Regions from separate parts of the Streptomyces solicamelliae genome, predicted to be linked through region 1. Evidence: riboswitches for the same ligand, from Rfam matches in the RefSeq annotation. Region 1 holds a riboswitch; each other region holds the start of a gene.
What was found. A riboswitch is a leader RNA that binds a small molecule or an ion and turns the genes downstream of it on or off. The one in region 1 is predicted to bind cyclic di-AMP.

Region 1 (3,199 bases):
AACTCGGTGGCGGCGACGTCCAGCGCGAGCGCGATGTCCTTGCCCGGGGTGTAGCCGGCCTTCTTGATGGCCTCGATGATGAGGTCGAGGGCGGCGCGGTTGGACTCGAGGTTCGGGGCGAAGCCGCCCTCGTCGCCGAGACCGGTGGACAGGCCGCGCTCCTTGAGCACGCCCTTGAGCGCGTGGTAGGTCTCCGCGCCCCAGCGCAGGGCCTCGGAGAAGGACTCCGCGCCGATCGGGGCGATCATGAACTCCTGGATGTCGACGTTGGAGTCCGCGTGGGCGCCACCGTTGAGGATGTTCATCATCGGGACGGGCAGGACGTGCGCGTTCGGGCCGCCGAGGTAGCGGAAGAGCGGCAGGTCCGAGGCCTCGGAGGCGGCGTGCGCCACGGCGAGGGAGACGCCGAGGATGGCGTTGGCGCCGAGGGAGCCCTTGTTGTCGGTGGCGTCCAGGTCGAACATCGCCTGGTCGATCAGGCGCTGCTCGGTGGCGTCGTAGCCGACGAGCTCCGGGCCGATCTGCTCGATGACGGCGAGGACGGCCTTCTCGACACCCTTGCCGCCGTAACGGCTCTTGTCACCGTCGCGCAACTCGATGGCCTCGAAAGCACCGGTGGAGGCGCCGGACGGAACGGCAGCACGGCCGGTGCTGCCGTCGTCGAGGCCGACCTCGACCTCGACCGTGGGGTTGCCTCGGGAGTCCAGGATTTCCCGGGCTACGACGACGTCGATGGACGGCACGAGCATCTCCTTATGGGATGAGACGTGAGAGAAGGTGCGAGGTCTCTTGGCCTTGCGACAAGAGCCTAACCGGCTCGGGGTGCCCGGCCAGTCGGTGCCCGCCCCCTGGGACGAAAAAGGACCCGAGCGCGGGCATCCCGGACGAAAGATCCTCTACTACCCGCAGGTAACCATGCGGAAACCCCGGCCCTGCGCGCACGGGGGGAATTGCGCACAGGGCCGGGGTGGTCACCGCGGGAGGGTCGCACGGCACGGGTGGGCCGCCGGACCCACCCGGGCCGACGGGCTCACTTCAGGTGGAGCTGCTGGCCCGGGTAGATCAGGTCGGCGTCCTCGACGACGTCCTTGTTCAGCTGGAAGAGCTTCTCCCAGCCGCCCTTGACGTCGTGCGCGGCGGCGATCTTGCTCAGGGTGTCGCCGGCGACGACCTTGTACTCGCCGTCACCCTTCGCGACCTTCTTGCCGGTCGGGGTGGTGACGGTCTTCTTGGCGGCCTTCTTGGCGGCCTTCTTGGTGTCGCCGTTCTTCGCGACGGGCTTCGGCGCGGTGCGCTGCTCGCTGCGGGTGGTCGGCTGCTCGGCCTTGCGCTCGGGCTGCGCCTGCTCGGCGGCGCCGGTGTACGCGGCGTTGGACAGGCCCACGCCACAGCTCGGCCACGCGCCCTTGCCCTGGCCGGCCAGGACCTTCTCGGCGATCTGGATCTGCTGGGCCTTGGAGGCCAGGTTGGCGGTCGGGGCGTAGGCGGTGCCGCCGTACGCGGCCCAGGTGGAGGCCGAGAACTGCAGGCCGCCGTAGTAGCCGTTGCCGGTGTTGATGGACCAGTTGCCGCCGGACTCGCACTGGGCGACGCGGTCCCACTCGGAGGCGGTGGCGGCGGAGGCGTTGCCCGCGGCCATCAGCGGCGCGGCGACGGCGACACCGGCGATGCCGGCGAGCGCGACGGCGCGGGTGGCCTTGGAGGAACGGCGGTGTTTGCCCTTGCCGGAAAACAGCATGGAAGTTCTCCTCACCGACGCCTGCGAGGTGAGCTGTCGGGTTCGGGCCGGAAGAGTTGCCCGGCCGCGTGTCCCAGCACGCGGCTTCACCCCAAGCCGGTCGATCGGCCGTCACTGTCTCGACGGCCGGGACCGGCGCTTACCTGGGTCCCCCGCTCCTGCCTTCGGCGCTTGACGCGACGACTGTTCCCGACGGCCGGCGGCAGGATTCGGCGTACCGGTCGGCGGGGCCCGCGGTGGCGAGCGGTCCTGACCGTAGACACAGACCCACCGGAAGTTCAAAGAGCGACATCCCGGAGAAAACGCCCGTACTTGCCAAGTTGCCGGGGCCGTTTCCGCTGGTGAGAGGTGACGGAAGCAAAGTTTGCGGACAGGACACGCCAGTTGGGACGAAGAGACTCATGTCTCACTTACGCAGAACCGGACATAAGGCGTCGAACTGCCCGCCACTCCTACTTCTGTCGGTCGGTCAGTTCCAGGTTCTGGCCAGGGAGAATGAGGTCCGGGTCGCCCCCGACGGTCTCCTTGTTGGCCTTGTAGAGGGCACGCCAGCCGCCGTCGAGCTCGTGCTCGGCCGCGATCTGCGTGAGGTTGTCGCCGGGCTGGACGACGTACTCGCCCGAAGTGTCCGCATTGCCGCCCGTGGCACCCTTGGTCGCGTTCGCATCTGTATCGGCGGTTTCGCCGAGATCGAGGCGGCCGGCGTCACGTGTCGCATCGTCACCCGGCGCGGCATGACGTCCCGATTCGGGCGACTCGCCCGGTTCGTTCGGGTTCTCGCTCGCGGCCTCACCGCGGTGCTTGCCGGTGCCGGGGGCGGCGGGAGTGACGCTGCCCTCGATCGGCGTGACCGGCGTGGCCGGAGTGGCGCCCTCGTCCGACTGCCCGCCCGGCTGACCGGCCGCATCGGGCAGAAGGGACTTCTCGGGCTTCCCAGACGTTTCGTCGTCCTGCGAGCCCTCGGAGCCCTTCCCGTTCCCGTCCTGATTCGCGGATGCATCGGGCGACGCGGACGGATCAGCCGGAGTGCCGGGCAGCACGCCGGTGGAGGGGTCCGCGGGCTTCTTCAGCGTGCCGTCGTCGTTCAGGCCGACGATCGCGGCACAGGTGGCCCAGGTCTTCGCGCCCTGCGCGGCCAGCGCCTTCTCGGCGACCGCGATCTGCTGGCCGCGGCTGGCGAGGTCCGGACGGGCGGCGTACTCGGTGCCGCCGTACGTGTCCCAGGTCTCCTGCGTGAACTGCAGGCCGCCGTACAGCCCGTTACCGAAGTCGGCGCTCCACAGTCCGCCGGACTCGCACTCGGCGACCCGGTCCCAGGTCGCCTCGTCGGCGGCGGAGGCCGAGCCCGCGGCGAGCAGCGGAAGGGCGAGGGCGGATCCGGTCACCCCTGCCGCGACGACGATGGCGGGGGCCTGACGGGGTCTGCGGTGTCGTCCGTTCCCGGAGCGCATGGGGAATGCC
Region 2 (3,199 bases), 880 kb from region 1:
CTCGACGCCGTGCACGCGGACGACCTGGAGAAGCAGCGGATCGTCGACGAGTGCAAGCGCGCCTTCGACTACAACGGGGCCATGTTCCGCGAGCTGGCGGACGAGTTCCCGATGAGCGCGTAGGCCCCCGGGGCGGGGCCGGCGCCCTCACGCCGCGTCCGGGCCCCGCCGCCCGCCCCGGCCCGCCCGCTCCACCAGCAGCCAGCCCGTCAGCGCCGTCCCCACCGCCGCGGGGGCGCTCACGTGCACGGCGATCAGCAGGGCCGTGCGGCCTTCGAGCAGACCGCCGAAGCCGACCATCGACAGGCCCAGGACGCCGAGCAGCGCCAGCGTGATCCCCAGCGCCGCCACCGGACCGCCCTGCCCCGTGCCCGGCGCGACCGGCGCGGGGCGCTCGAAGCGGCGGAAGGCGGCGACCAGGCCCGCCGTGAGCAGCGCCGCGGCCGCGATCCGTACCGGCGCCTGGGCCCACCACGCGGCCGTCGCCGGGGCCGGGAGCTCCGCGCCCAGGGCGAGCAGCGCACCGTACACGCCGAGCATCGCCGACAGGTGCCACAGGAACGCGGTCATCGCGATCCCGTTCGCCGCCACGACCTTGTGCCAGACGTTCGCCCGCGCCACGAACCGGGTACCGGGGCCGCGCAGCAGCTCGACGGCGCCGACCAGCCAGAGGCCGTGGAAGAGCAGGGCCAGCGTCGGCGGGGCCATGTTGGAGACCTTCTCGCCGGGCATCCCGACCATCGAGAGCGGGTACGGGCCGAGGGCCACGAGCAGTCCCGCGCCGGTGAGACCGACGGCGGCGAGCGCGCTCGGCAGCCGGATCATCCCGTCGGCGCGCAGGAACCCGAGCTGATGCACCGCCAGCCAGACGAACGCGAAGTTCAGGAACTCCACGTACGGCACGTCCGCCGCGAACCGCAGCGCGTCCACCGCGGCCGCCGCGGCCACCAGCGCGCCGAACGCGCCCCAGCCGTACCGCTCGTGGAGCTTCAGCAGCGGCGGGGTGAAGGCGACCATCGCCAGGTAGATGCCGATGAACCACAGCGGCTGGGCGACGAGTCGCAGCGCCACGCCCGTCAGGCCCCGGTCCGCGCCGAGGAGTTGGACGACGAGGGCGAGCGCGCCCCACACCCCGATGAACACCATCGTGGGCCGCAGCAGCCGTTGCAGCCGGGCGCGCAGGAACGCCGCGTACGCCGGACGGGAGCGGTGCGCGAGGGCGTGCGAGAAGCCGCCGACGTAGAAGAAGACCGGCATGATCTGGAACACCCAGGTCACGAGCTGGAGTTCCGGTACGACGGCCAGCAGGTTGCCCACGGTGCCGTCCGCCGTGACGGCGGCCATCAGCCAGTGCCCGAACACGACGACGCCGAGCGAGACGACCCGCAGCAGGTCGACGTACCGGTCCCGGGTGGCCGGTGTGTTGGCGGCGAGTTCCCGCGCGCTGATTCCCATGCGGACACGGTGCCGCGCCCGGCCGCAACGCCGTCAGGGCTCGGATACTCAGGCGGGGCCTGAGTACGTCGTCACGATTCGGACATACCGCCGCAAGACTTTCATTGCGCAGTTAATATCCCTTGTCACGTCTTTTGGGAATTCGGTTTTCCCTTTCCGGCATTCCGCCCCGCACCCCCGTGATGTCCGTCACGCGACCATGGCGCGCCCCCCTGCCGCACCACCCCCGAGCCCGTGCGCCGCAAGGCAGTTCGGACTTTTCCGTCCCGCCCGAAATGATCGAGAACAATTGATCAGTCAATTCGCGTCTTGTTTCCCGTCGCATTTCTCGCCTACGTTCGCGTCGACCCGGACGGATCGCCGAATCCTGCCACCGTCCGTAAAAACGACCGAGCACTACCCGTCGGCAGGAGCGGGGGACCCACGAATGCGCCGGCGCGGAATCCCGCGGCGGCTCGGGGTGAAGCCGCCGTGTGCGGCCGGGCAGCTCCAGCCCGAACCCGACAGCTCACCCCGAAGGCGCCGGAGAGGAACGACCATGCCCGCATCCGGTAAGCACCGCCGCCCCAAGCGCCGTCCCCTGCGCCGTGGCATCGCCATGGCCGGTACCGGCGGCGCCGCGCTCGCGCTGCCGCTGATCCCGACCGGCGCCCAGGCCGCCGCCCCGCAGCAGGCCGCCCCCGCCACGACGACCACCGCCGCCACCGCCGCCGTCGAAAAGATCACGGCCGCTCTTCCGCAGGCCGCGCCGAAAGCCGCGCCGAAGTCCTACACCGTCGTGCGCGGCGATTCCCTTTCGGTGATCGCCGAGGAGCATCGAATTTCCGGCGGCTGGAAGAGCCTCTACCGGAACAACAAGGCCGCGGTGGGTGACAATCCGTCACTCATTCACCCGGGTCTGCGTCTTTCCCTCGGAAAGAAGGCCGTCGCCGCCCCCGCCAAGCCGAAGGCGCCCGCCTCCAGCGAGCGCGCGAGCCGGTCCGCCGAGCGCACCGCCCCGGCCAAGTCCACGCCCGCCAAGTCCGCTCCGGCCAAGACCGTCGCCCGCGACGCCGGGCCCAAGGCCTACACGAACACCCTCGACGGCTGGATCAACGAGGCCCTGGACGTCATGGCCGAGCACGGCATCCCCGGCTCGTACGAGGGCATCCACCGCAACATCATGCGCGAGTCCTCCGGCAACCCCCTCGCCATCAACAACTGGGACTCCAACGCCGCCAAGGGCACCCCGTCCAAGGGCCTGCTCCAGGTGATCGACCCGACGTTCCGGGCCTACCACGTGCCGGGCACGTCCAACGACCCGTACGACCCGGTCGCCAACATCACCGCCGCGTGCAACTACGCCGCGGACCGGTACGGCTCCATCGACAACGTCTTCGGGGCGTACTAGGGGCGTACGGGACGGCCGGGCGGCCGGGGCTCAGACCGACAGGGTCCGCTCCAGCCGCACCCGGCCGCCCAGCTCGATCACTCCGTCCGGGCCGGGGGCCGTCAGCAGCTGCGACCCCCGGCCCTGGGTGATGTTCAGCGCCCGGCCCAGCTCGGCCGTGAGCAGCAGGGCGGCCGCGCCGGTCGCCTCGTCCTCGTCGATGCCGTCCCCGCGCCCCGGGAACGCCCGGGCGCGCACCCGGCCGGCGGCCTCGTCCTCCCAGGCCCAGGCGTAGATCCACTCCCCCGGCTCGGGGACGTCCAGCGCGTCGACCTCCTCCGCAGAGGCGTACCGCCGCAGAGTGCGCGGCGGAGC
Region 3 (3,199 bases), 550 kb from region 1:
TTGGGTTCACCGACGCGGGGTGGAGCAGCTCGGTAGCTCGCTGGGCTCATAACCCAGAGGTCGCAGGTTCAAATCCTGTCCCCGCTACTGAAGATGAGGGCCCGGATCCATTGTGGATCCGGGCCCTCGTGCATTCCGGGGCCTGTGTCACCCGGACGGCGGACGGCGGGTCGCCGCCCGGCGCGGCTCCGGCCAGCCTGGACGGGGCGGAGTACCGTCCGCAGCTCGGGCGGACCGGCAGGGAGAGCACAGGTGGGGCGACGATCGTCGGCGGGCGGAAGCGACAGGGAGAGGCCTCCGGGCGAGCGGCGGTTCGTCCGCGCCCTGCCCGCGCTCCTGATCCTCGGCGGGTCCGTCTTCGACCTGGCCACGCCGCCGGAGTACACCGCCGCCCCGTTCTACTCCGCCGCCCCGCTGATCGCCGCGCCGTTCTACTCGTTCCGCACCACGCTGCTGACGGCCGTCGTGGCCGTCGTGTTCAGCGTGGCGCTGCACACGTACAACGACACGGCCACCGACGTGCCCGCGGTGATCGAGACCGTCACCGTCCTGACGGTCTCGATGCTCTCGCTGCTGATCAACAAGGTGGTGCGGCGAAGTGGCGAGAAGCTCGCGTCCGCGCGGGTCGTCGCCGAGGCGGCGCAGAAGGCGGTGCTGCCCACGCCCGCCCAGCGGATCGGCGGGCTGCACGTGGCGGCCCGGTACGAGGCGGCGCAGGCGGACGCGTTCATCGGCGGCGACCTGTTCGCCGTCCAGGACACCCCGCACGGGGTGCGGCTCGTCGTCGGCGACGTGCGCGGCAAGGGGCTCGACGCGGTGGAGGCGGTGGCGGTGATCATCGGCGCGTTCCGCGAGGCGGCCGAGCAGGAGGCCGCGCTGGAGGGCGTGGCAATGCGGCTGGAGCGGGCGCTGGCCCGGGAGGGCCGGCGGCGCGACAGCCTGGACGCCTTCGAGGGCTTCACCACCGCCGTGCTCGCCGAGATCCCGAGCGGCCCGGCCCGGGTGCGGATCGTGAACCGGGGCCATCCGGAGCCGCTGCTGCTGTACGCGGACGGGGGGCTGGAGCGGCTGACGCCGAGCCAGGCCGCGCTGCCGCTCGGCATGGGCGATCTGGCGGCCTGGCCGGACCGGGTCGACGAGCGGCCGTACCCGGCCGGCGCGACGCTCCTCTTCTACACGGACGGGCTGTCCGAGGCGCGTGACGGCGACGGCGTCTTCTACGCACCGGGGGAGCGGCTCGCCGGCCGGATCTTCCCGGGCCCGGACGAGCTTCTGGACGCGCTGGTCGACGACGTGCGCCGGCACACCGGAGGCGGTTCGACGGACGACATGGCGCTGCTGGCGGTGAGCCGGCCGGCGGAGGGCCAGCCGGAGCGGCGGCGGACGATGCCGGTGGTGCCGTGACGATGCCGGTGGTGCCGTGACGATGCCGGTGGTGCCGTGACGATGCCGCTGTGACGGTCCGTGAGGGAAGGATCTCGGAGAGGTAACGCTGACGTGTTGTCACTTCATGAACTCTTGGCCGAGTCTCGACATCGGGGCGGTCAACTCGCCCGTTTCCACCCTGTTCTGGCAGGTTAAGTCCAGGCCAATGCCCGGAACGATCAAGAGGAACAGCTTGGAATCGGGCCCACGTGTCTATTAACGTTCGATAACGCAGCGCGGTCGTCCCAGTCGTCGCAAGAGACGGCACCGTGCGCACGCGCCGAATCCCGCAAGGGAACCGGGGAACCACCAATTGGGGTGAATCGGGTCGAATTTGGCCCGTAGGAGACCTTCCTGCTCCGAACCCGTCAGCTAACCCGGTAGGCGAGAAGGAAGGAAAGGAGTACGCCTCCGTGGCGTCCAACCCTGCTGCTCGCGAGACCCACTTCGACGCCTACGGCGCCCCGATGGCTGGGGGAGGCGAGTACCAGGAGGAGTGGAACCCCAGCGAGGACACGCTCCGTCCGAACCGCGGCCGGCACCGCGTCGTCAAGCAGCGCAGCATCGCCCGCAGCTCCACCGTCCTCGGTGTCGGCGTCATCGCCGCGGTCGGCGCGGGTGGCCTGGCCACCGCCAAGGAGAAGCCCCCGGTCGCGATCTCGCTGCCGGACATGAACCTGCCCGCCGCCGAGGACCTGCCCGGCGTCGGCACCCTGCTCGCGGACGACGCCGAGACCGACAACAACGTCGGCCCGCTCACCCAGGCGTCCCTGAGCCTGCCCGCCGCCGACGGAGGCCAGACCGGCTCCATCGAGGCGGCCGACGCGGGCGAGGCCCTGCGCGCCCGCATCCTGGCCCAGGCCGAGCAGCAGCAGGCGACGGCCGACGCCGAGGCCAAGGCCGCCGCGGAGAAGGCGGCCGCCGAGAAGGCCGCCGCCGAGGCGAAGGCCCAGCAGACCGCGGCCGCCGCCGCGGAGAAGGCCGCCGCCGAGGCGAAGGCGAAGGCCGAGGCGGAGGCCAAGGCCAAGGAGGAGGCGGCCCGCCGGGCGGCGCTCGCCGCCAGCTACGCGCTGCCGACGTCCTCGTACACGATCACCTCCGAGTACGGCCAGGCCGGCTCGATGTGGTCCTCCGGCTACCACACCGGCCTCGACTTCGCCGCGCCCACCGGCACCCCGGTGAAGGCCGTGCACGGCGGCACCATCAAGTCGGCGGGCTGGTCCGGCTCGTACGGCTACCGGATCGTCCTCGAGCTCGAGGACGGCACCGAGGTCTGGTACGCCCACCTGTCCTCGATGACCGTGAGCGCGGGCCAGACGGTGACCACCGGCGACACCATCGGCCGCGTCGGCGCGACCGGCAACGTGACCGGCCCCCACCTCCACCTGGAGGTCCACACCGCGAGCGGCGCGGGCATCGACCCGGCGGCCTGGCTGCGGGACAAGGGCCAGAACATCTGACAGACCGTCCGACCCGCGCGCCCGTCGAACCTCAGGCGCGGTACGGGTTGGGACCCGTGTAGTCGCGGTGCGGCGGGGGCGGCGGAGCCGGACGGAACCGGCCCGTCGCCCCCGCCGCGTACGTGAGCGCCGGTGACGCGAACTCCTTGCGCTGCCACAGGTGGTGCAGCAGCTCCTGCTCCCGTGCGGTGAAGTCCGCGCCCGCCGTCCCCCGGTGGGCGCGGTCGCGCAGGAAGGCCAGGCTGGTCGCGAAGACCTCGTACTCGTGCACCGCGCGCGCCGCGGCCGGCCCGTACGCGGCGGAGGCGAAGGAG
Region 4 (3,199 bases), 2.0 Mb from region 1:
CGGACGTGGTCGCCACCCTCACCCTGTCCAAGTCGCTGGGCAGCCAGGGCGGCGCGGTCCTCGGCCCGGCCAGGGTGATCGAGCACCTGGTCAACGCGGCCCGCACGTTCATCTTCGACACCGGCCTCGCCCCGGCCGCCGTCGGCGCCGCTCTCGCGAGCCTGCGGCTGATCCGCGAGGAGCCGGGACTCGCGGAGCGGGCCCGTACCGTCGCCGCCGCCCTGCACCGTGGGCTCACCGACGCCGGGCTGACCGCGGCCCGCCCCGACGCGGCGGTGGTGTCGGTGCACGCGCCCTCCCCGGACGCGGCGCTGCGCTGGGCCGCGGACTGCCGCGAACAGGGTCTGGGCGTCGGCTGCTTCCGGCCGCCGTCGGTGCCGGACGGCATCTCGCGGCTGCGGCTGACGGCCCGCGCCGACCTCACGGACCAGCAGGTCGACGAGGCCGTCGCCACGATCCTGCGCACGGCACCGGAGGCCTGACCTCCGGCGGACTCGGGGCCGGGGCCGGTGCCGGACTCGGGGCCGGGGTCCGGCCGTCGAGCAGACCGGCCCTCAAATGCGTTCTGGCATCGCAGAGTTCACCGCATCGAGCGACAGATTTACGCATATCTCCGTGAAACACCTCCCAGGTCCCCCGGAACGGTGGCACTCTGGCGCGAAGCGCAATCCGGGGCCGGGCGCCCCGGTGGGAAAGGGACAGCGTCGCCATGGCAGACCATCAAGAAGCAACCCTCACTCTGCCGAGCGATCCGGCCTCGGTCTCCACGGCCCGCAGATACGTCGCCGGCGTGCTCGCCGGCTGGGGCCTCGACGAGGGTTCCGAGACCTCCGACACCGTCCGTCTGATCGTCTCCGAACTGGCCACCAACGCCGTCCAGCACACCTTCGGCCAGTCGCCCACCTTCACCGTCGACGTCCGCCTCGAACGCGACGAGCAGCTGCACATCGGCGTCACCGACAGCCACCCCCGCTGGCCCCAGCGGCTGCCCGCCGCCGTCCAGCAGGACAACGGGCGCGGCATGGTGATCATCCGCTGGCTGACCGCCGAGTGCGGCGGCAGGCTCTCGGTCCGCCCGACCGACGACGGCGGCAAGACGGTCTGGATCGAACTCCCCTGGACCACCCCGTCCCCCAACTGACCCCGTCCCCCGACCGACAGGGGGTGACCGGCGGCGCGCTCGCCGGTCTCGGGCTCACCCTGCCGGCCGCCCCGGTGACGGGACACTGAACCGGGGCGGCCGCCGCGTCAGCGGACCCTGCCGTACCAGACCTTCGAGGACCAGATCCGGTCGAGCTTCACCCACGAGCCCGTCTTGGGGGAGTGCCAGATCCTGCCGTTCCCGGCGTAGATGCCGACGTGGTAGACGCGTCCGCCGGAGTGGAAGAAGACCAGGTCGCCCTTGGCCCGGCCGGAGGCCGCGATGTGCCGGGTCTTGTTGTACTGCTGCTGCGCCGTGCGGGGCAGCGCCTTGCCCGCGCGCTTGTACGAGTAGAGCGTGAGCCCCGAGCAGTCGAACCTGCTGGGCCCGGTCGCGCCGTACTTGTAGGGGGCGCCCTTCTTCGACGCGGCGACGCCGAGCGCCTTGCTCGCGTACACGGTGGCCGCCTCGGCCTCGGGCGCCGCGCCGGGGGCGAGGAGCGTGCCGCCGACGGCGGCGAGGGTCAGGGCCGATACGGCGCCGGCCCGGGAGAGCAGGGACGGGACATGAATCTGCGCAGACATGCGCAACCCTTCGTCAGCCGCCTGTGAAGGATGACCTGTCGGGTTCGGGCCCGAAGAAGCCCGGCCGCGGCTGCGGCTTCACCCCGAGGACCTGCCGTGGTCGTGCGTACGGCCGGTCCGTGTTGCCTGGGTCCTCCACTCCTGCCGATCCACTCTGTCGACCAGACGTCCGGAGCGGCGGCAGGACTCGGCGTCCGCCCGGACCGCCCCGCCGGGGATGGCGGGGGCTTGTCGTCGACAGGGATCTTGACCCAGCTCGTGCCGAAATCCGAGCTGAAACGAGGTGATGTGAGGCTGCTCACGACTGATCCGATCGGGTGGACAGGCAGTCTTTGTGATCAGCGGAGGTTTGGCGGATGAGCCCCGTACCAGCACCGGAATAGTTCATTCCGCCAAATGCGTACACCGGTTGCGCAACTCACCCGCGACACAAGTCGATTCGTCGACTACGCCGATCGAGCGAGGGTTCCTGCGACCGACTGGCCCTGGACACGACATGCGGAACTGTCAACTGGCGGAGGAGTCGGCCAGGGTGACCCGGTGTGCGCGGCGCTCGCCGTCCAACACCCGCAGGGCGCGCGCCAATGTGGCCGCGTGGACCTCGCTCTCCCCGCGCCGGTGCATGACTTCCAGGGCGTCCCGCAGGGCGACCGCCCGTCCCACCAGGGCCTGAGCCGCCCTCAGGGCCCCATAGGTATGCGATGCCCTGGATGGATTGATTCTCCCCAGTTGGTCGACGACTTCGAGGTACGCGTCGACCAACTCACCCTCGGCGCGGGTGAGGGCGGGGAGCGGCGGCAGTTCGGGGACCACCTGCGCTCACCTCGGTCCGGCGCCGCGGTTCTGCACCACGTGGTCCACGAGCCCGTACTCCACGGCCTGCCCGGCGTCGAAGACCGAGAGGCGGTCGAGGTCGGCGTCGATCCGCTCGCGGCTCTGCCCGGTGTGCTCGGTCAGCATCCCGGCGACCATGGCGCGCAGCCGCAGCATCTCCGCCGCCTGGATCTCCAGGTCGCTGGGCTGCCCCTGCACCGGCTCGTCCGTGCCCGGCTGCTCGAGCACGATGCGCGCCCCGGGCAGGGCCATCCGCTTGCCGGGCGCGCCGGCGGCGAGCAGGACGGCGGCCGTCGACACGGCCTGGCCGAGGCAGGTCGTCGCGACCTCGCAGGTGATGACCTGCATCGTGTCGTAGATCGAGGCCATGGCACTCGGCGAGCCGCCGGGCGAGTTGATGTAGAGCGCGATCTCCCGGTCGGGGTCGGCGTACTCGAGGTGCAGCAGCTGGGCGATCACGTCGTTCGCCGAGGTCTCGTCGATCGGCGTGCCGAGGAAGACGATCCGCTCCTCCAGGAGCTTGGAGTACGGATCGAGGGTGCGGCTCCCGTAGCTGGTGCGCTCGGTGAACTCGGGCAGGACGTAGCGGTTCTGCATGGCGGCGCCTCCTCTGTAAAAAATGTACAGGACGTACAGGCCG

Region 2: it holds a riboswitch for cyclic di-AMP, as region 1 does, so the genes downstream of both, ABZO31_RS09050 (transglycosylase SLT domain-containing protein) here and ABZO31_RS13060 (transglycosylase family protein) in region 1, are expected to answer to the same signal.
Region 3: it holds a riboswitch for cyclic di-AMP, as region 1 does, so the genes downstream of both, ABZO31_RS15670 (M23 family metallopeptidase) here and ABZO31_RS13060 (transglycosylase family protein) in region 1, are expected to answer to the same signal.
Region 4: it holds a riboswitch for cyclic di-AMP, as region 1 does, so the genes downstream of both, ABZO31_RS03800 (C40 family peptidase) here and ABZO31_RS13060 (transglycosylase family protein) in region 1, are expected to answer to the same signal.

The regions. Positions count from the first base shown of each region.
Region 1 is NZ_CP160404.1:2,841,478-2,844,676, forward strand. Features, by position in the region: gene eno (phosphopyruvate hydratase) at 1-743, opposite strand, end outside; gene ABZO31_RS13060 (transglycosylase family protein) at 1,031-1,738, opposite strand; cyclic di-AMP (ydaO/yuaA leader) riboswitch at 1,742-1,918, opposite strand; gene ABZO31_RS13065 (transglycosylase family protein) at 2,191-3,123, opposite strand.
Region 2 is NZ_CP160404.1:1,958,952-1,962,150, forward strand. Features, by position in the region: gene ABZO31_RS09040 (heme oxygenase (biliverdin-producing)) at 1-123, shown strand, start outside; gene ABZO31_RS09045 (acyltransferase family protein) at 148-1,455, opposite strand; cyclic di-AMP (ydaO/yuaA leader) riboswitch at 1,804-1,990, shown strand; gene ABZO31_RS09050 (transglycosylase SLT domain-containing protein) at 1,994-2,845, shown strand; gene ABZO31_RS09055 (PhzF family phenazine biosynthesis protein) at 2,876-3,199, opposite strand, start outside.
Region 3 is NZ_CP160404.1:3,392,945-3,396,143, reverse strand. Features, by position in the region: tRNA gene ABZO31_RS15680 (tRNA-Met) at 14-87, shown strand; gene ABZO31_RS15675 (PP2C family protein-serine/threonine phosphatase) at 94-1,404, shown strand; cyclic di-AMP (ydaO/yuaA leader) riboswitch at 1,694-1,827, shown strand; gene ABZO31_RS15670 (M23 family metallopeptidase) at 1,839-2,885, shown strand; gene ABZO31_RS15665 (PrsW family intramembrane metalloprotease) at 2,917-3,199, opposite strand, start outside.
Region 4 is NZ_CP160404.1:815,931-819,129, reverse strand. Features, by position in the region: gene ABZO31_RS03810 (8-amino-7-oxononanoate synthase) at 1-482, shown strand, start outside; gene ABZO31_RS03805 (ATP-binding protein) at 710-1,141, shown strand; gene ABZO31_RS03800 (C40 family peptidase) at 1,249-1,725, opposite strand; cyclic di-AMP (ydaO/yuaA leader) riboswitch at 1,729-1,928, opposite strand; gene ABZO31_RS03795 (hypothetical protein) at 2,233-2,538, opposite strand; gene ABZO31_RS03790 (ATP-dependent Clp protease proteolytic subunit) at 2,545-3,156, opposite strand.